Regions from separate parts of the Paenibacillus sp. GYB006 genome, predicted to be linked through region 3. Evidence: predicted binding sites of a transcription regulator. Region 3 holds the regulator's gene; each other region holds the start of a gene.
What was found. Region 3 encodes Rex, which represses fermentation and respiration genes when NADH is low (regulators of the CRP and FNR family bind a similar motif). Its sites were predicted from a motif close to TTGTGAAATATTTCACAA; they were not measured.

Region 1 (5,484 bases), on a different contig from region 3:
ACAAGCTCTGGCGGGAATCCTGCAAGAATAGAAGGACCTGCTTCTACGTTGTAGAGCTGTACTTCTTCACGTTTGATCCCTTTTTGTTTACATACATGATCCAGAATGTCAGCATATTCACCAACAAGCTCGATACCCGTCAAACCGCCGCCGCCGACAACAATCGTTGCGTCTGCTTTGTTTCCGGTTTTTTTGTAATTATCCAAGCAAGCTTCAACGTGTGCACGGATTTTGTTAGCATCGTTTACGGATTTCAGAGTAAAGCTGTACTCTTGAAGTCCTGGGATACCGAAGAATGCTGTTTCACTACCAAGAGCAACTACGAGATAGTCATAGCTGTAGATTGTTCCGCTCTGCATTACAACTTTGTTCTCGTCTGGTTTGATCTCGGAAACCGTGTCAATTTTCAGGTTAACGTCTTTACCACGAAGAAGTTTCTCCAGTGGAAGTGCAACAGCTTTCTCAGCGATGGAACCTGCTGCAAGACGGTGTAATTCAGTAATAATTTGGTGAGTTGGGAAGCGGTTCACAACTGTAATTGTTGCTTCTTCAGCGGACAAATACTCACGCGCTGACAGCGCGCTCAGCAAGCCGCCGTAGCCTCCGCCCAGAATCAAAATTTGCTTCGACATATCCATCCTCCGTTCTTACTTTCGTATCAATAACTTTTTAGTCTTGTTTTTGCCCTTGACGTTCGTTGAGCACGTTCAGGAATGCTTGAGCAAAACGAAGAGATTGTTGTACGTTAGGATCTTTCAACATTTTGAGCATACCGAAAAGACCAACAGAAGACTGTTCCGCTTGAGCACGGTCTCCAGCTTCAATAGCCGCGGATGCTACCCCTTTTGCTTTTTCTACAACAGGCGTTGTAAATTCTCCAAGAGCGACTTTCATGTCGTTAACGAAGACTTTATCTGTTGCCAAGCCTTGAGCGAAATCATAAGCTTTTGTCATAGCAGTTACCATTTCAGCCAGTTTAGGCAGATTCTCCACAAGAACAATAAGAGAGTCTTGAACCTCCGGCTTCATCAATTGATCAAGTACATCCTGATTTTGTGCAGGAGCTGCACCGTTTACTGGTACCTCTTGTTGAGTCGGTTGTGACATAAGAGAACGTCCTCCTTTACTTTGGGTTAAAAAGCCCGCTTGCTTGACCCTACCTGATAATCAAATGAACGACCCGTGAGTGCACATTGAATTGTAATGTAACAATTTTCACACATTAGAAAAAGCCGCGTCCTTTCAAGCGGCACAGGCAGCTTTAGCATACACATGTGATGTACTTCATGGATCTTTTGCAAAAATGAATAGTTGTTTATTCCATCGCAATCACAAATTTATCCGAACAGGCCAATTACGAACCTATACCCTAATATTACACTTATTACACATAAACACGAGTTAAATCTAACTATACTTGTGAATACCTTGTGAACATTGTAACAAAACCTCTATTTTTGTCAATACAATGAATTTTCGCTTTTAGGCTTGAAAAAGTCACTTATTCTCGCTTTTCCTACTATATACAGCACTAATTAATACCATTGTTAACTACATCTATTTATTTGGAAAATATAGATTTAGTATTCGTGTTTTTTTTTGAAATAAGCAATCCTTTGTATCTTACAGATGAGCAGAGAGAAGTCCTATAGTCCCCACACCCGGCCCTCGCCAGTTGAAAAAATCAGCATATGGTAGTAAGAAGTGACATTACCTTGTACGGATGTAAATAGTGCGTGGGCTAAATTGTAAGAATAGGGCGCCCGGTTCCCTTCACTATTTTATGAGATCCAGACTTGACCCGCTGGGAGGCTTATGCTCGCTTTTTTTCATACTGACTACCAACGTTAGGACTTCTCTGCTGCAGTTTAGTCTGAACGTACTTTATGACGATTCTATAAGTTCGGTTGTCCAGTTGAGCTCTTGAATACGCGTATCAAGCTGACGATGTTCTTTGGCAAGTTCATCTATTTGCTTCTGCAGTGCGCTGATATCAACGGTCGTTATAAACTTAATCTCTGTCCTGCTGGACCGGTCGTAACGAATAGACGCGGTATCCATGACATCACTGAGCACACTTCGTTTCAATTGGAGCTTCTCCCGGCGTGCAAGCGCATCGGTAATCGTCATACCCTCGCCGTATTCCGTTTGTGAATTGGTTTTGTTAATTCGCTGAACAAGGGACTCAAACTGCTCAAGTACTCCATTCAGTTCACGAAAAAGATCAGACGGATTCTCGGCTGCCTCTTCGCCTTCCTGAATCTTAATCACATTACGCAAACGAAAACGAAGTTCCTGGATTTTCTTTTGTAGATCAGAACGTAGAATGAGTGCTTCGGCAAGTTTCATAATCGTAGTTACGCCTCCACATATTAAAGGTATCCTAATTGTAACTTATTGGTCTGCAGATATCCAATCTCTTACATTCGCTCGAATGAACGCCTGTTTAACGCTTCTTCAGGTGTGGTACATAACAGTTAATAGTAATTTTTGGAATATTAAAATGTAAGCCATGATTAGAGGCACAAATAGCCTTATTCATGGCTTTATTTCTACGAAAGGAGAGCGTTTATTATGAAAACGACCCATCTAGAGACGAGTGTATATTACTTCAAAGATGACGGGGTGATTCCCAATAACCCGGTACTGCCTGTCATTCTCTATCCAGGAGCCTTACGCGGTGAGGAGCAGAATACGGAGAAAATTTTCAACAAGCATAACTGGCGAAACAGCTGGACAGGCGGGGTATTCCCGTACCATCACTATCACAGCAACTCGCATGAAGTACTTGGTGTCATCAAAGGATCGGTTAAACTTCACATCGGAGGAGAAAAAGGGATTATTCTGACGGCAACTGCCGGCGATATTCTTGTCCTTCCTGCCGGAACAGGTCATAAAAAACTGGAGTCAAGTCCCGATTTTCAGTTGGTAGGTGCCTATCCAGATGGGATGTCCTACAATACCCACACGGGAGACAAAGAAGAACGCCCGCAGGTACTCGGGGAAATCGCTCGTGTTCCGGTTCCAGACAAAGATCCCCTGCTAGGTGCCGAGGGTCCGCTGCTCGTCCACTGGAAAAAGGCAGAGAACCCTAATTAACATGAGCTCTCAAACTCACTGTATGTGAGAAGACCCTGTATAATATCGTTCGATCATTCTGCTGATCCAAATCGTGCATCCTATGAACAAGAGAATACCGACTAAAATTAGGGGCTGTTCCATAATAGCAACTAGATTCGTACCGATAAAGGTCACGTAAAACACCATGATTCCTTTACCTAATACGGCTGCAAGTAAAAAAGATCGTGGGCGCATTTGAGCAATACCGGCTGCCATATTCACAAGGACGAACGGCCCTACCGGAAACATGCCAAGTAAAAAAACATAACTGAATGCATTACGCCGGATCCAGATCAGACTTTTCTGAACCTTTGGTCTTTCAGACCAGTGACTTGCCCATCTCGTTCCTGCAAGCTTCCTTATGACCATAAAGGTAAAGAAACTTCCTCCTACAAGTCCGATCCAGGAGTAGAAAAAACCGGCCCATCCATACACAAGTCCATTCGCTCCCACAAGGAACAGCGTAGGCAGTGGCGGAATAAATGCTTTCATAAATGTGAGGAGAATCCCGGGTAAGGGACCCAGTGCCCGGAATTTTTCCAGCAGTCTAACTATATTCTCTTCTGTAAAAAAGGAAATAAATTCGGATACGGAGAACCCTTCCATGCAGCACCACATTCCTTGCGTTTGAATTGAATAGCCTTTACCTACTCACAGTATAACTGACCAACTTCATGAGTGTGTGAAGAGTTCATTGATATTAGATGAGACTAAAGAAGAACCTGCCATCCATATTCACGGGGCAGGTTCTTTTGATTCTTCTATGATATGGATTCTGAAAATTTCATTGACTGATGCACCGCATCCGGCGGTACAGACGACAGATTGGGAGAAGATCCTGGAACTTTTCCACATTCATGGAGAATATGCTCCACATGCTCCAAAACGTCTTTTACTGCTTTTCCACAAGCTTGACACTTCATTATTAAATCACCTTTAATCATATATTATTAACCAAGAATGAGATCATTCTAATTAGTCCATGTCCTTGTTATGCTAAACATGGATGTGAGGTAATACTCGAATATTCGGCTTCTTCCTTTGCCCTCTTCCTATTAACCTCCTGCCCGTCTCACGAAACGGAAATAAACCTCTCCTTGGTCCGGACTTCCATTATATTCAGCTCGTTACCGAAATATGACACCCTTTTACCCACTAAAATAATAAACGCTGCAAATAAAAAAAGGTTTCGGCATTCGTCCATTTTTACCATATATTGTTGACTAATTCTTTGTTTGGTTGTATGGTTAATTACATAAGTAACTAACCAACTTGGTGGTGATAATGTATGGGCATGCAGATGGATGATGACCGCCCGATCTTTTTACAGATTGCAGAACGAATTGAAGATGACATCCTCGAAGGAAGGCTGCCCGAAGAATCACAGGTCCCTTCCACGAATCAATTTGCATCCTTTTATCAGATTAATCCGGCAACAGCGGCCAAAGGCGTAAATCTCCTGGTCGATCAAGGAATTCTGTATAAGAAAAGAGGGATTGGCATGTTTGTAGCAGATGGAGCACAGTCTGTGCTGGTAGAGAAGCGGCGTGAACAGTTCTATGAACAGTTCATTATCCGAATGGTGCAAGAAGCGCAGAAGCTTGGGATCAGCAAAGCTGAACTATCTGAAATGATACACAGGGAGGAGAAGTAGAATGGCAGATGTAATTGAGTTAAACGGCCTGACCAAAAGCTATGGAAAAACATTTCATGCCCTCCAGGATATAAACCTCACCATTCAGGAGAACAAAATTTACGGACTGCTTGGGCGTAATGGTGCGGGAAAAACTACACTGCTTCATCTCATTACAGCTCAGCTCTTCCCCACGTCAGGAGAACTTAAAGTGTTCGGCGAAGCGCCGTATGAGAATAAGGAAGTCCTTCGGCAGATTTGTTTTATTAAGGAAAGTCAAAAGTATCCGGATACGTTTCGAGTACGAGATGTACTCTCGGTAGCCTCTTCCCTTTATCCTAACTGGAACGCATCCCTGGCTGATTCCCTAGTTTTACAATTCAACCTGCCCCCAAATCGAAGAGTCAAAAAACTATCAAGAGGCATGCTTTCTTCTGTTGGCATCATTATCGGTCTTGCGAGCCGTGCTCCGCTTACCATCTTTGATGAACCTTATCTTGGGCTTGATGCTGTAGCTAGACAGTTATTCTATGACCAGTTAATTCAAGACTATATGGATTATCCCCGCACCATTGTTTTATCAACGCATCTTATTGATGAGATTAGTGCCATGCTCGAACAGGTGATTGTACTTCATCAGGGGAAGCTTTTGCTAAATGAGGAAGCAGAACAATTTCGAGGATCGGCTTTCCATGTTAGCGGCAAGCAGTCTGATGTAGATCACTTCGTTA
Region 2 (5,484 bases), on a different contig from region 3:
CGTGTATCCACTTCCAGGTATTCACCCACCATATAACGAAGACGAGCTGTATCGAGAGTTGTACCAGAACCAAGCACACGCTCTTTTGGCAATCCGGACTCTTTCCAAGTTACATAAGTAAGGATATCTACCGGGTTAGAAGCGATTAGGAAAATGCCATCAAATCCGCTGTCCATGATTTCACGTACGATCGTTTTGAAGATTTTCGCATTTTTATCTACAAGATCAAGACGGGTTTCACCTGGTTTTTGCGGCAAACCTGCTGTAATAACAACAAGGTCAGCATCTTTGCATTCTTTATAAGAACCACTCCATACTTTGGTTGGAGAAGGTGCGAATGGTACACCATGATTAAGGTCCATTGCTTCGCCTTCGGCTTTTGCAGCATTTACGTCAACAAGAACGAGTTCCTCAGCAATCCCTTGGTTAATCATAGCGTAAGCGTAACTGCAACCTACTGCTCCAGTACCTACCAATACAACACGATTAATTTTATTACCTACCATAATAATAATCTCCCTTCAATCTCAAAAGCTGAATTTTTGTTCTTAATAAAGAGCCCAGTTTATTATCCCAACAACAACGAGTAAAATTACACTGATCTTGATTGTAAATTTAAACAATTCATTCTCTTTACCCGCAAGACCTACTGCCGCTGCAGCTACTGCTACCGATTGTGGCGAGATCATTTTAGCCATTGCACCACCCATTACGTTCGCAGCAACCATAGCTTCTGGCAAAATGCCGATTTGATTTGCCGTTACAGCCTGCAATGGTGCAAATAGAGATCCGCTGTTAACAACAGAACCGGTCAAGAATACCCCAATCCAACCCAGAATTGGTGCGAACAATGGGAAGATACTGCCCGTTGATGCAAAAGCAAGACCGAGTGTTGAAGACATACCTGAATAGTTACAAATGTAAGCAAATGCAAGCACGCTGCAAATGGTAATAATCGGGATGTACAATTCTTTAAACGTTTCTACTGCTGCTTCTTTAATGATGCTTCCTTTGATTCGATAAATCAAAATGGTTAGAAGCGCTGCAATGACAATTGCGGTAGTAGTAGATGAGAATAAATCAAGATTAAATACAGCAGCGTAAGGTGTCTCTTCCGGAACAACCGGAGGTTGTCTCAGAATTTGGTTGTGAACTCCTTTTATAGGGAAACTGAAGACCAGATTGTTAAGCGGTCCACCTGCTGCGAACAACGCTTTGACTGGTTTCAGTGAGAACAAAATAACCATAATCGTTAGCAAAATAAAGGGTAACCAAGCAAAAGCAACTTGTCCCAAACTATATGTTTCTTTCTTAACCGCTTGTTTCGTTTGTTTCGCTGATTCCTCTTTATCCAAACGGTAAATTTCTTTTGGTTTCCATACACGCAGGAAGAGTGCAAGCACAACCAGACTGACAAGGGCAGAGATAATATCTACGAGTTCAGCACCCAGGGTATTAAGTACAATAAACTGAGTGATAGCAAATGAACCTCCGCTTACCAGGATCGCTGGCCAAGTTTGTCTCATTCCTTTAAATCCATCAATTAAGTAAACCAACAGAAAAGCAATCATTAAACTGATAATCGGAATAACATACGATGTTCGGCTTGCAACATCAAGTCCAGAAAGTCCCGTAAGCGTAGCTGGTGTCGTAACAGGAATACCCATCGCACCATAAGAACCTCCGGCAATGTTAGCCACAAGACAAAGACCAGCTGCATATACAGGCTTGAATCCCAAACCAATCAGGATTACCGCTGTAATTGCCACAGGAGCACCAAAGCCAGCCGCTCCTTCCAAGAATGCACCAAAGGAAAAAGCAACAAGGAGTACTTGCAACCGCTGATCTTCGGTAATTGTTGCTATACTATTCTTGATTATATCAAATTTTCCTGTTTTTACCGTAAGTTTGTACAAGAAAATTGCTGCAAGTACAATTGAAGCTACTGGCCATAAACCAGCGAGTACACCATAGAAACCAGTACCAACCACTTTAACGAAAGGCATTTTATAGAAGAATAGAGCAACGCATGCTGCAACAACGATGCTGAGAATTCCTGCTACATAACCTTTCATTTTAAAGACCGTTAAAGCCACGATAAAGAATATGATGGGTATGGCAGCCACCAAAGCAGATAGCCATATATTGCCCATCGGGTCGTATATTTGATTCCAAACCCCCACTTGTATCCCACTCCTTAATCCTAATTGTTTAGATATTGTGAGCCGCGCTAGATTATCCTATTCACATTGCCGACAAAATAGAGATGCTTGTCTTCTAATCCAAGTATGTGAAAACTTTCACTTCGAAGTGATTAAAAAAAGCCGCTCATTTTCATTTATGATGTTTGTCACAATGCCCGGCCGCGTTTTTTTACTATAGCGATACTTATAGGTTTTGTATGTGATTTTCATCACACAATATAGATAATACATTATATTCCAGTGAACTATTTTCTAACTTTTTCTAATAATGAGATGATAATCCCCTCAAATTCCCCTCACTGTGACTTTATTCCCTAATCTTGATATGATGATCATAAGCAGATAAACTAGGAAGGTGATGAGATTTATGACAGTAAAAAAGGCAGTAATTCCTGCTGCAGGACTTGGAACCCGATTTCTTCCCGCTACAAAAGCCATGCCAAAAGAAATGATGCCAATCCTGAATAAACCAACCATTCAATATATTGTCGAAGAAGCGATCGCTGCTGGAGTAGAAGATATTATTATCGTTACCGGAAAGGGAAAAAGAGCGATTGAGGATCATTTCGATCATGCTTTTGAACTCGAACAGCTGCTTGCTGACAAAGGAAAATCCCTCGCTTTGGAAGAAGTTCTCTCTTCCTCTAACGTGCCCAATATTCATTATATCCGTCAAAAGGAACCAAAAGGTCTTGGCCATGCAATCTGGTGTGCTCGTAAATTTGTCGGAGATGAACCATTTGCGGTTTTACTTGGAGATGACATTGTTGTAAATCCTGTACCTTGCTTGAAACAATTGATTGATGAGCATGAAAAGGTAGGCGCTTCCGTACTGGGGGTCATGCAAGTACCCGATGAAGAAACACACAAATATGGAATTATGGAACCGCTTGAAAAAAGAGGTCGAAGTTATTCAGCACTGCGATTTGTCGAGAAACCGAAATCTGGATCCTCTCCCTCCAATCTTGCGATTATCGGTCGGTATGTACTGACACCTGATATCTTTCCGTTGCTGGAAGATCACCACATTGGTCTTGGCGGTGAAATTCAGTTAACTGATGCCATTGAGAGATTAAATCAAATTACGCCTGTATACGGTTACGAATTTGAAGGTAAACGATATGATGTAGGTGATATACTAGGATTTCTTGATACGAATATTGAATTTGCCCTAGCTAATCCTAAGTACCGCGATGAGGTATTACGCATGTTACATACCAAACTTGAGAATCCCTCTTTACAACGATAATTTTACAAGGATAGAGTATGTTTTGATTAAAATAAAGGAGTATGTCCCATGTTATGAGACATACTCCTTTTAATGTTTCTGCTTTGCTTCTTTAATCCGACAACATTCTGTGTTAGCCCTCAAATCTACTTTACTTCTTCGGGATAAGGATCAATCATACGAATCGTGCCATCCGAATTGTACGTAAGCTCCGCAAATTTTACGCAACGCTTGTAATCAATGCCGCCGGAAAGAGAACAATCGTGATAGAATAAATACCATTTCTCCTGGAATTGCACAATTGAATGATGTGTTGTCCAGCCTATTACAGGCGGTAAAATGGTGCCTTGATATGTGAAAGGTCCCATCGGACTGTCACCGATCGCATACACCAGCTTGTGTGTCGAACCCGTAGAGTAGGACAGATAATATTTGTCATTATACTTGTGCATCCATGGTCCTTCAAAATACCTGCATTCCTCGTTGCCTGCGGTCAGCGGCTGTCCTTCCTGGTCCACGATAACAATCTCCATCGCTTCGGAAACCATTGAGAGCATATCTTCACTTAGCTTCGCTATTCTTGGACCAAGCGCCGGCTCATCCGGAGCTGGACCTTCTGCATCTTCCACATAGCTTCCCGTCTGCCACTTCTCTAATTGCCCGCCCCACAGCCCGCCAAAGAGCATGTAAGCCTGTTCATCTTCATCAATAAAGACAGCAGGATCAATACTGAAGCTGCCCTGAATATACTGTTCCTCGGGTTTAAATGGACCTGCCGGGGACGATGACGTAGCTACGCCGATGCGAAAAATACCTTCATGATCCCGTGCAGGGAAAAACAAGTAATATTTTCCGTTTTTGAAGACGGCATCCGGTGCCCACATCTGACAAGACGCCCACGGGACATCCTTTACATGCAGCGCCTCACCGTGGTCTGTCACGGGTGAATCCAGATCATCCATTGATAAAACATGGTAATCCTCCATCTTATATTGATCACCATTGTCATTAATTGGACCGTCGTGATCCAAATCATGGGAAGGATAAATATAGATACGACCCTCGAACACATGAGCTGACGGATCGGCAGTGTAAATATGAGTGACTAAAGGTTCATGCGGTTTAGGCTGTTTAGGCATGGTAGACATTCAAATAACTCCTTCCAAAAGGTATAATGAATTGCTCTTTTATATCGATGTTCTACAGGTTCAAGTTATTGCATTAGTTCCTCTTGTTCATATTTAGATCAGGAATTCGGGCAACTCGCTGATAAGCTTCCTTGGGATGATGAGCCTCATCAAATAGGAAAGGCCAGTTTTTGCGTCCTCTGACCGGAAAATCATCAAGCCAGGTATAATCGTCAGCAGCTCCCCAGAAGGTTACGGCACTGATATGTTCACGATACTCATAAAGCACGCGGAAAATGGACTCATATCTTGCGGCTTGTAATTCCAGCATGTCCTGCGTAGGTTGAGCAAGATCCGTGCGCCTATCTTCGAAGCGAAATACCGACACATCCAGCTCAGTAAGCTGCAGCTGTAGACCTAGCTCTGCATACCGTTCAATCGCGGCACGAATATCATCCAGAGATGGATCGTACAGATTCCAGTGTGCCTGCAAACCAACGCCATGAATCGGCACACCTTGATCTAACAAGGAACGAACGAGGCGATAAATGCGCTCCCGCTTATGCGGATGGGACTCATTATAATCGTTATAGAACAAAAGCGCCTGAGGATCTGCTTCATGGGCGAATTCAAAAGCTTTGGCAATGAAGTCCTCTCCCGCAATATCCAACCATTTCGATGGCCGTAAAAATGCATTCTCATCATTCGCATCATCTGAAATCGCTTCATTCACGACATCCCAGGAGTAAATGACGTCTTTATATCGGCCAACGACGGTCTGAATATGCTTACGCAAACGTGCAAGTAATACATCACGTTCCGCAAGTCCTCCTATTCCATTCTCGAACAACCAGCCTGCAGTTTGGTTATGCCATACCAGTGTATGCCCGCGCAGCGCCATGTTATGCTCTTTGGCAAATGCAGC
Region 3 (5,484 bases):
ATTCGCCGAAATGAATGATGCGCTTGACGAGATTGAGAAGTATTATTCTGCTGCACCTGCCGTTAAGAAACAGGAATTGTTACGAAAGTGGAATTTGCTAAAACAGATGAGCGATGGAATTATGGATGAGTGGATGTCATTCGAAGAAAAGATGGCTCGGATACGGGAAAGCGGTTTGTTCCGCGGAACGGATCCCTTTACCATGATTCCGGAACTTAAGCTTCAATCTTTTGTCAAAGGACAGGGTTATTTTAAACTTCTTATGTACAAACACGCGGCTGAAGAATTTAACAAAGTCGTTGAATTGTACCCGGAAAGTTTAATGTCTCGTCTGTACTTAGCTGTGTCGTATCTTCATTTAGAAGAAACACATGTCGCTGCAAAGGAACTGAATCGAATTTTGCTGAACAGCGATCAGCCGAGATTAAAAGCGCTGGCATATAATGCACTTGGCTGTATCCATGCCAAACATACGGATCTCGAGAAAGCTCTTTCCTGTTTTGCACTTTCTCTAAAGCTTGATCCTAGTTTGCAAGAGCCGCTGTATAATCTGGAAGCATGCAGATCAAATAGCGGAAAACTCCATTATGGAACCCAGTTGCTTGCTCTCTCCTAGAGATGCATCAAAAGGCAGTGCATCAAAAAGGCGATGTCTCTTCATTTGGCATCGTCCTTTTTTTGTGCTCTAATGTTCAAAAGTCTTTTTTTTTGCTATGCTACTAAAGAGACTGGATGAAGGGAACGTTTAATTGTAATGAAATTTGCCGTGCTTGATTTTGAAACAACAGGTACCCAGTCTGATGGTGAAATTACCCAGGTTGGACTTACCATAATAGATCATGATTTAAGTATAAAAGAGACATACAGCTCTTATGTCAATCCCGGCGTTCCCATTCCACCTTTTATAACTGGACTTACTGGAATTTCGGACGACGATGTCAAAGATGCACCTCATCTTGAAGAAATGATGATGGAACTTGTTCCATTGCTAGATGACGTTGTACTCGTTGGGCATAATGTAGCTTTTGATTTTTACTTTTTGCAAAATGCGTTAGATCGATGCGGATACCTGCCGTTTACAGGCCGTATTTTGGATACGATGGACCTTTTAAAAGTTTGTTTTCCTTCGCTTTCCTCTTACCAGCTGGGTTATGTTTCAACTGAATTTGGATTTGAACATGACAGACCGCACCAAGCGGATAGCGATGCACTGGCAACCGCCCATGTATTTCTTAAAAGCATTGACGAACTGAGAGGCTTACCTTTGATTACACTGCAGCGTCTCTCGGACCTCTTTCCTGCAGAGGAAAGTGATTTCGGCTGGTTTTTGGATGGACTGCTGACAGAGAAGGAAAGCGAGCCGATTCAGGATCTGGATGGTCAGAAATACTACAGGCAACTTGCGCTGGCCATTGATGATTGGTCTACGATTGCTCCGCCACGGGACGAGCGTGCACCGAACCCTTTGGAAAATGAGTCGTTCAGCGAGTATATGGAGAAGGTTCAACAGAATTTGAAAGAAAAACTTCCCAACTATGAACAAAGGGAAGCGCAAAATATGATGTTTGACGAAGTCAATAAAGCTCTTTATGAGGACAAGCATTTATTGATTGAGGCGGGAACAGGAACAGGTAAATCACTCGGATATTTGTTGCCTTCTATTTACCAAAGTGTAAAGCAGGAGACTAAGGTTACGGTAAGTACACACACCATAAACCTGCAGGAACAATTGCGTGAACGTGATCTTCCTCTGTTAACAAAAGTCGTTCCTTTTCCTTTTAAAGCAGCGATCTTCAAAGGTCGTGGTCATTATCTTTGTCTGCGTAAGTTTGAACAGAAGCTGAATAATAAAGAATTTGCTACACCCAAAGAAGATGTTTTTACTGCTGCTCAGATGCTCGTCTGGCTCACGCAAACAGAAACCGGAGATGATGAAGAACTAAACTTAAGCCACCGGGGAACAGATTTCTGGGAAACCGTGCAAAGCGAATCTGAATCCTGTTTAGGACGGAGCTGTCCGTGGTTCAAAAAATGTTTCTATCATCGTGCGCGTCATGAAGCGGGGATTGCAGATGTTGTGATTACCAATCACTCGAAACTGTTTACAGATGTGAAAGCCAGCCATCAACTGCTTCCAAGTTATGATTATCTAGTGATTGATGAAGCTCATCATCTAGAAGACGTAGCTGGTAAACATCTGGGGATGCATATGAAATATTTCTCAGTGGTCCATACTCTAACGAGACTGTTTAAGGATAGTCGTAACGGTCAATTTCCTGCACTTCGTCAACAAATCAATCAGTCAGGACATGAGAAATACGTGGAATGGACTTCAGCTATTGACGAGTTGTTCCCATTTGCTCTGGAAGCGAAGGAAGAATGGGATACACTGAGTGATATGTTATTTAAGCTGTTACCAGAGAGAATGGATGCTGCGCCGGGAGACTCAGGACAGTTTTCACTAAGACTGAAGCCGCAGGCGAAGCCAAAAGCATGGGACAAAATCTCAAAACATGAAAATCAGTTTTATGTCACAGTAGGCGAAATGGTGCGCAAAGCAGATAAGCTGCTTGGAGAAGTGAGAGAAGAACTAGACGATTATGCATCAGATAGTCTGATTACGGATATCACAGGTCTTGTCAGAGACTTAGCAGAGCTTAGGGATAATTTGAGACTCTTTATGCGGCTTGACGATACAGGCACCGTATACTGGCTTGAAGCAAGCGGTCAGTTTAGAAGTAAGTCCCTTCAGCTATACGCAGTTCCTGTCGATGTAAGTTCACATTTGAAGGAACTGTTTTTTGATAAAAAACACAGTGTGATTCTGACCTCTGCTACGTTATCTGTAGACAAGTCATTTCAGTTTATGATCGATCAGCTGGGACTATCGGAAGCGCAGGAAAAGGGCAGGCTTATGACGTCCTTGCTGCCATCGCCATTCAATTATAGGGATCAGGCACTTCTTGTCATTCCACGCGATTTTCCAAGCGTAAAAGGAAGTGTAGGGGATGATCACTTTGTAAGTATGCTTGTGACTTCACTTGCAGAGACAGCGAAGGCTACCAAAGGCAGGATGTTAGTGTTGTTTACATCCTATCGAATGCTGAGACAAGTGCATGAACCACTAAAAGAAGCACTTGCAGCTAGTGACATCACGGTGCTTGGACAAGGAGTAGATACAGGCAGCCGGACAAAACTTACTCGTCGGTTCCAAGAGGCTAAGGCTTCTGTTTTGCTCGGAACAAGCAGCTTCTGGGAAGGTGTAGATATTCCAGGAGAAGCTTTAACTTGCCTTGCGATCGTGCGACTGCCTTTCCAGCCGCCTAGCCATCCGGTGGTGGAAGCGAAAAGCGAACTTTTGGAAAAAGAAAAGAAAAATCCTTTTATGAAACTTTCTGTTCCGCAGGCAGTGATCCGGTTCAAACAAGGTTTCGGACGGCTCGTTCGTACAGCACAGGACAGAGGTATCGTTATCGTTTACGATACAAGGGTTATTGAATCTTATTATGGAAAGTACTTTTTGTACTCCTTGCCAGGTCCAAAAATGGAACATATGGTTACGGAGAAGATGGTTCCAAGGATTAGTGAATGGCTGATGGAACATGAAACGAATAATGAAACAGACGGAACATAAGAAATTGTGTTTTGATGTAAGGGGGAGTTAACATTGAAGTCGGATAAAATTTCAGAGGCAGTCGTTCGTCGGCTGCCCGTATATCTGCGTTATCTGCAGGAGTTATACAAAAGAGAAGTTACAACGGTATCATCTCAAGAACTCGGGCTTAAACTGGATCTAAATCCAGCTCAAATCCGTAAAGATTTAGCTTATTTTGGCGATTTTGGACGGAAGGGAATCGGATATGACGTCGCTTATCTTATTGATAAAATCCGTCAAATTCTCAAAATTGATCAAGTCATCAATGTTGCCCTCGTCGGGGCAGGTAATCTCGGTCAAGCTTTATCTAACTATAACCGCTATGTAAAAGACAATATGAAGATTGTTGCCGTATTTGACTCCTATGATAAAAAAATTGGAACGATGATTAATACACTTACGGTACAGCCAATGGAAGAGTTACAGGATACAGTGAAAGAACGGAATATCCGGATTGGGATCATTACGGTGCCTGATTTTGAAGCTCAGCGTGTAGCGGATTGCATGGTTGAAGCAGGTATAGAGGCTATACTTAATTTTGCACCGATTATTATTAAAGCTCCGCCGCATATTCGGATTCATACGGCCGATTTCACAACAGATCTATTAAGCCTTGCTTATTATCTGGAAAGCGAAGAAGGAAAGGAAGAAACAGAAGATGAAAAGTCATAAATGGCTTATTAAGAATGGACAATTTGCAGTTAGTGATCCAGAATGGCGAATCGTTAAAGGTTATATGCTTGTGGAGAATGATAAGATTGTCTACATAGGCGAGAAACTCCCTGAGGGTGAAGAAGAAACGACCGTTTTTGACGGGAATAATCTACTCTTTATTCCTGGTCTAATCAATACGCACGGTCACGCTGCAATGTCTCTTCTGCGAGGTTATGGGGATGATCTTGCACTCCAAATTTGGCTTCAAGAAAAAATGTGGCCAATGGAAGAGAAGTTCACGGCAGACGATGTATACTGGGGAGCGTCCTTGTCGATCCTTGAGATGATTAAAGGGGGGACAACCGCTTTTCTTGACATGTATGATCAGATGAATCAAGTGGCTAAGGTAGTAGAGGAGTCGGGAATACGTGCAAGCCTGATGCGCGGTGTAATTGGATTCGGTTCAGATGAACTGCGAGCTTCTAAACTTGCGGAAGCGACTTCTTTTGCTAAGGAATGGAACGGACAAGCGAGTGGCAGAATTACCACGATGCTGTCTCCTCATGCACCGTACACATGTGGTCCTGAGTTTATTGAAAAATTTGTTCAGGCAGCACATGACTTGGACCTGCCGCTTCATACACACATGTCTGAGACAAAGGCAGAGGTAGAACAGAACGTGAAAGATTATGGGCTCCGTCCGGTTGCTCACTTAGAGAAATTGGGCTTCTTCTCACGTCCATCCCTCGTGGCGCATGCGGTTCATTTAACTGACGAAGAAATTGAAATTCTTGCTAAATATAATGTTGCTGTAGCTCACAATCCAGGAAGCAACTTGAAACTTGCCAGCGGTGTAGCTCGAGTTCCGGATCTATTAAAAGCTGGGGTTGTTGTATCGTTAGCAACGGATGGACCTGCAAGCAATAATAATCTGGACATGTTTGAAGAGATGCGTCTGGCTGCCCTTATCCATAAAGGAGTCTCTGGTGATCCAACGGCTGTTCCAGCGACAGAAGCTCTTCGCATGGGAACGGAATATGGAGCAAAATCGATCTATGTTGAAGACACGGGGACGCTTGCAGTAGGCAAGAAAGCAGATTTTATAGCGATTGATTTAGATCAGGCGCACTTTTTGCCGTATTCAGATTTGATCTCTCATGTTGTATACTCGGCAA
Region 4 (5,484 bases), on a different contig from region 3:
TGCTGGTCATGTGGCCTAAAGGCGTTGAGTACGAAAGCTGTGCTCCCGTGTTCATATAGCCTTCATTGTCGTATTCCAGAATGATCAGGTTATGGCCCCGTAGCGCCGTCCCGATTGCCGAACCCATTCCGATGTCCATACCGCCGTCCCCAGTCACCATGACAAAAGTGAAATCCTCGGGAACTTCGATTTCTCCGCGGCGTTTCTTCTCGAGGAATGCCTCTACTGTACCGGATAAAGTAGCCGGTCCGTTCTGGAACAAGTTATGAATGAAGCTCTGTTTATGCGAGTTATACGGATAACCCGTTGTGGTGATATAAGCGCAACCAGTATGGAATAAAGTAACGACATTGCCTTCAATCCCTTTGAAAAAGAGCTCCAGTGCCGGGAAAATACCGCAGCCCGGGCAGGCTCCATGACCCGAAGCAAACCGTTTCGGTTTGGCGGCAAGTGCCCGCATCGGCGGCACTCTAACAGCCAGCTTGTTTGTCGCCTCATCCACCTTTACGGTGATCAGACCGGATTTAAAGCTGTCCCCGTTCATCGGCGCAATGACCGGCTGCAGCTTTTTCACCTCATCTCCTGGTGTTTGGCCGTAATAATCAAACGGCACCTTCGCATAGCCCAGCTCCATTGCCTCGATCGCCAAGGCAAAGAAAGCTTCCGCGTCATCCGCGTAATAATCCTTCCCGCCAAGGCCAAATATACGGGAAAGCACAATCGGCTGCGGTCCGCGTAGATCCTGTAAGGCCGATTTGACCTCATGCGTCAGATTGGCGCCGTTCGCACCATAAGAATCGGCACGTTCACCCACAAGCAGCGCTTTGACACCTGTCAGCGCTTCGCGGATTTCTTTTGCCGGGAACGGACGGATAATATTCGGGCTGATCACGCCCGCTTTAATCCCTTTTGCGCGCAGCCGGTCTACGACGTCTTTAGACGATTCAGCCGCCGAATTGAGCAGGAATAAAGCTACTTCCGCATCTTCCATGCGATACAGATCTAGCGGCGAATAGGATCTTCCGGACAATGCAGCATACTCCTCCGCCACTTCCTTGAATACCTCGCCCGCACGGTACATCGCGTTTGACTGCTGATAGTGGTTGTTGATCAAATCGTCGCCGTTCATATAAGCCCCAACAACGATCGGATTGTTCTCGTCCAGCACATGCGGGAATGCTGGCGCCTGCTCCCCTACAAACTCCTGCACGGTTTCTCGGTTCGTGAATATTTGTACCCGGCGTTTTTGGTGCGATGTGAAAAAGCCGTCATAAGCCACGATAACCGGCAGACGTACGTCTTCATGTTCAGCAATACGCAGTGCCATGATATTGAGGTCATATACTGCTTGCGGCGAACGGGCCGTCAGTATTACCCAGCCAGTGTTCAGGCCGTAATAAAGATCTGAATGGTCCCCGCGAATATCCAATGGGCCGCTGACCGCACGCGTTACCAGGTTCATGACCATAGGAAAACGAGTACCCGCCTGTACGGGAAGCTGTTCAATCATATATAGGAAACCGTTCGCGCTAGTGGCGTTAAATACCCGTGCTCCGGCAGCAGCTGCACCGTAACAGATCCCGGCAGAGCCGTGTTCACCATCAGCTGGAATCAGTTTGATATCGTGTTCGCCGCGCGTACGCATCATGTCAAGATATTGAGCGATTTCCGTAGACGGCGTAATCGGGAAATAACCCATTATATGATAGTTGATCTGGGCAGCAGCCATAGCTGCCATTTCGTTGCCTGATTCAAAGACCGCTGTCTGAGCGGCCGGCATCTTTTTCTCCGTTGTTTCTGTCATTTGCATGTTCATGATTTGACTCCCTCCGCAGTTATATAGGGGAATGATTGCGGCACCCGGTGCTGCTGCGCATAATGCGACTCTTCCAACATGGCAGACAAAGCGCTCGTCGGACAAGCTTCCACACATTTTAGGCAGCCTTTGCAGTACTGATAATCGATGCCTTTCATAAACATCTGCAGGTTGCCGCGTTTATCCGGTTTCTGTTCCCATACGATGCAGAAGTCCGGACATACCGTATCGCAGGCGGCACAGTTAATACAGTCCTCCTGCTTGTATTCCGGCAAATAACCTTGCCGGGAGCTGCTAAGATCCTTCAGTACGCTGTTTGCTGTAACCTTCAGTATTCCGCCCCGCTCCTGCGTTTCATATCCGAGGATGGGCTGTGGTCTTACGAAGGCCGCCTGGTCCATAAGCTCTGTGCCATTTTCTAAAGAAAGGAACTGGACTTCGTTATATCCTCTATCAAAAGTACGCAAATTCGCTTCCACGAAATGTGGGAGCTTTTTCTCAAACGTTTTACGGATAACCTGCCGCATATCGTCCGGGTTAAGGAAACTGCAAATCCGGAACAAGGCACCAAGCATCGCCGTATTGACTTTCGTTTTTTCCTCAACGGCAATTCTTAGCGCATCGATCGCGGCCAGCGTACCTTGCGTCATGTTCAGATCTGCGGCTACTTCGGAAAGTTCTCGCGCTGTGTTCACAAGCACCGTTCCATTAGGCCTTAATCCGCTTATCACATCAACTGTTTTATATAATGCTTCATGAAATACGCCGACTACATGCGGCTGCTCAATGGGACTGTGATCACGGATTTCGACTTCTGGATCACAGAATCTTACGAAACTCTTTACCGGTGAACCTTTTTTCTCCGAACCATAGCTAGAAAAATTGGAACCGTTCAGACCAGAGCCAGTCACTCCAGCTTCGGCCAACATTTTTCCGGCCAGGTTGGCACCAAGCCCGCCGATGGATTCAAGACGGATCTCATAAAATCCCAGTTCATTTTTTTGAGGTAAAATCGACATCTTCTCTCCTCATTTCTTCTAGGGTCAATGATACCAGTTTAAAAGAAGAGACGAACGTGGGTTGTGATTTTACTCACAACCTCAAAAATAGTGATTCCAATCACCCATACGGCTTTAAGGGCGGGGTATACTGACTTCTGACAGTCCAATTGAAGGGCAAACTTATACTGAATCAAACGATAAAGAATGACATGAAAACAGGAGGAAAGATAATGAAAAACAACGTGACAGAGCAGACCTTAAACCATCAGCCGTCCATGTTCTGCTTTCAATGCCAAGAGGCATCCAAAGGAAATGGCTGCACCCTTATCGGGGTATGCGGCAAACCGCATGATGTGGCAAACCTGCAGGATTTGCTGATTTATCTGCTGAAAGGTATCTCTTATCTCAGTCTGGATGTAAGGCTGCCAGAAGTGCTTGAACAGCGTATATCGCTGTTTATCATGGACTCCTTGTTTACAACGATTACGAACGCTAACTTTGACCGCGATGTTTTTGTAGGAAAAATAAGAGAAGCGATTGCGCTCCGCGGCGAGGTGCGAGGCTATTATAATGAACAATATCCGGACCGAGCTGCGAGTCTCCCGGATGCTGCTGTGTGGGAAGCGGATAACGAGGCTGCTTTTGATGAAAAAGCACGTACGGTTGGTGTCCTCTCCACACGTAACGAAGACATCCGCTCGCTGCGCGAATTGATTACATACGGCCTCAAGGGGATGGCTGCGTATACGTATCATGCGCTTCACCTGGAGAAGGATGACAACGAACTGAACCGATTTATGCGCCGGGCGCTTGCAGCTACGCTTGACGATAGCCTAGAAGTACAGGATCTCATAGCTTTGACGATGGAAACTGGGAAATACGGTGTAAACGCAATGGCGATGCTTGACGAAGCAAACACTTCCGTGTACGGAAATCCGGAGATAACGAAGGTAAATATTGGGGTTAGAAACCGTCCCGGCATACTCATCAGCGGTCATGATCTGAAGGATTTAGAAGAACTGCTGAAGCAGACGGAAGGAACCGGCGTGGACGTGTATACGCACAGTGAAATGCTCCCTGCTCACTATTATCCAGCGTTCAAGAAATATGAGCATTTTGTAGGTAATTACGGAAATGCCTGGTGGAAGCAGACTAGCGAATTTGCAGCCTTTAACGGACCGATTCTCATGACAACCAACTGTATCGTTCCGCCGAAGGATAGTTATAAGGACCGTATTTATACAACGGGCAACACCGGATTTCCGGGCGTCCGTCATATTCCAGAAGGAACGGATGGCGCTCCAAAGGATTTCTCTGCGCTGATCGAACAAGCAAAAGAATGCCCAGCTCCAACAGAACTTGAAACAGGCGAGATCATTGGCGGCTTCGCTCATGCTGCTGTGATGAACGTGGCCGATCAAATCGTCGATGCTGTGAAAACTGGCGCGATCCGCCGATTCTTCGTCATGGCCGGCTGTGACGGGCGGATGAAGTCCCGCAATTATTACACCGATTTTGCAGCCGAGCTTCCGAAAGATACGGTCATCCTGACCGCAGGCTGTGCCAAATACAAATACAATAAGCTGGATCTAGGCGATATCGGCGGTATTCCGCGGGTTCTGGACGCTGGGCAATGCAATGATTCTTACTCCCTGGTCGTTATTGCTTTGAAACTGAAGGAAGTATTCGAACTTGAGGATATCAATGAATTGCCGATTTCCTACAACATTGCTTGGTATGAGCAAAAAGCAGTTATCGTGCTGCTTGCCCTGCTTTATCTTGGCGTCAAAAATATTCATCTCGGCCCTACGCTTCCTGCATTCCTGTCGCCTAACGTTGCCAAAGTACTCGTAGAGAACTTTGGAATCGGCGGTATTACTAATGTAGAAGATGACATGAAAATGTTCCTAGGTGCCTAATAAATAACCCGTATTTGTTTGCTAAACGAACACAAAAAAAGAAGACTCACAGGACCTAAACTGTACCCTACAGAGTAGACACTTTGAAAAGAGTCTATCCTGTGGGGGACAGTTTAACCATCCTGTTGTCTTCTTTTTTTATACTTAAAGTCAGTGAATTCACATTTCACTTACAGTTAAGAGATCCAAGACAATTGTTAGTTCATCTACTCTTGAATACTCTATAATGAAAGTTATTTATTATTATAATGTACTACGCCGTAGTTCATAAAAATACTGAACAATGGGATGCTTTAACTTTATCTTCTCGGACATGTTTAGAATTCGTTTCTTCCCAACTCGTCTGTCGATTAATGCTAATACATTCAATAAGATATCATTGCTTTCTAGGTTATCCTCTATGGAAGTAGATAAGTACTTTGTTGCTACAACGACAAAATTAGATTTAGTTAAGGTTGCTTGGGCTGTCAAAAGCTCCTTAGCAAGTAAAGTTATTTTCTTCTTTCTTGCAATTACGATTAAACGATCCTCCGGAACGGTTCCCTTCGTATCTTGTCTGACCTCTTCAATCTCTTCATTGCTAATCGGGACTTCAATAGTTGAATCACTCTTAATTTCCTGTTCTGTCTGATACCATCTGATCGTGTTATTTGGATCACTCATGTTGAGTACATTCTTCTTATCAACGGAAATATAACAATTCCCTGATTTACCAAGTAAATAATGATAACTTGTTGCACGGTATTCG

Region 1: a site for Rex is predicted at 1,204-1,221, ahead of PV403_RS10265 (DUF1641 domain-containing protein). Genes of this name have one in related genera too.
Region 2: a site for Rex is predicted at 2,289-2,306, ahead of PV403_RS15515 (lactate permease LctP family transporter). Genes of this name have one in related genera too.
Region 4: a site for Rex is predicted at 2,897-2,914, ahead of hcp (hydroxylamine reductase). Genes of this name have one in related genera too.

Annotation. Positions count from the first base shown of each region.
Region 1 covers NZ_JARBDA010000003.1:335,127-340,610, forward strand. Annotated here, with positions in the region: gene PV403_RS10260 (NAD(P)/FAD-dependent oxidoreductase) at 1-632, opposite strand, end outside; gene PV403_RS10265 (DUF1641 domain-containing protein) at 670-1,107, opposite strand; gene PV403_RS10270 (DIP1984 family protein) at 1,885-2,349, opposite strand; gene PV403_RS10275 (cupin domain-containing protein) at 2,575-3,099, shown strand; gene PV403_RS10280 (TVP38/TMEM64 family protein) at 3,115-3,726, opposite strand; gene PV403_RS10285 (hypothetical protein) at 3,803-4,060, shown strand; gene PV403_RS10290 (GntR family transcriptional regulator) at 4,409-4,774, shown strand; gene PV403_RS10295 (ABC transporter ATP-binding protein) at 4,776-5,484, shown strand, end outside.
Region 2 covers NZ_JARBDA010000006.1:115,220-120,703, forward strand. Annotated here, with positions in the region: gene PV403_RS15510 (L-lactate dehydrogenase) at 1-506, opposite strand, end outside; gene PV403_RS15515 (lactate permease LctP family transporter) at 549-2,183, opposite strand; gene galU (UTP--glucose-1-phosphate uridylyltransferase GalU) at 2,572-3,453, shown strand; gene PV403_RS15525 (glycoside hydrolase family 43 protein) at 3,579-4,571, opposite strand; gene PV403_RS15530 (endo-1,4-beta-xylanase) at 4,654-5,484, opposite strand, start outside.
Region 3 covers NZ_JARBDA010000002.1:14,140-19,623, forward strand. Annotated here, with positions in the region: gene PV403_RS05540 (tetratricopeptide repeat protein) at 1-616, shown strand, start outside; gene dinG (ATP-dependent DNA helicase DinG) at 755-3,634, shown strand; gene PV403_RS05550 (redox-sensing transcriptional repressor Rex) at 3,668-4,327, shown strand; gene PV403_RS05555 (amidohydrolase) at 4,314-5,484, shown strand, end outside.
Region 4 covers NZ_JARBDA010000008.1:73,628-79,111, forward strand. Annotated here, with positions in the region: gene PV403_RS17555 (thiamine pyrophosphate-dependent enzyme) at 1-1,816, opposite strand, end outside; gene PV403_RS17560 (2-oxoacid:acceptor oxidoreductase family protein) at 1,813-2,835, opposite strand; gene hcp (hydroxylamine reductase) at 3,048-4,736, shown strand; gene PV403_RS17570 (SF0329 family protein) at 4,980-5,484, opposite strand, start outside.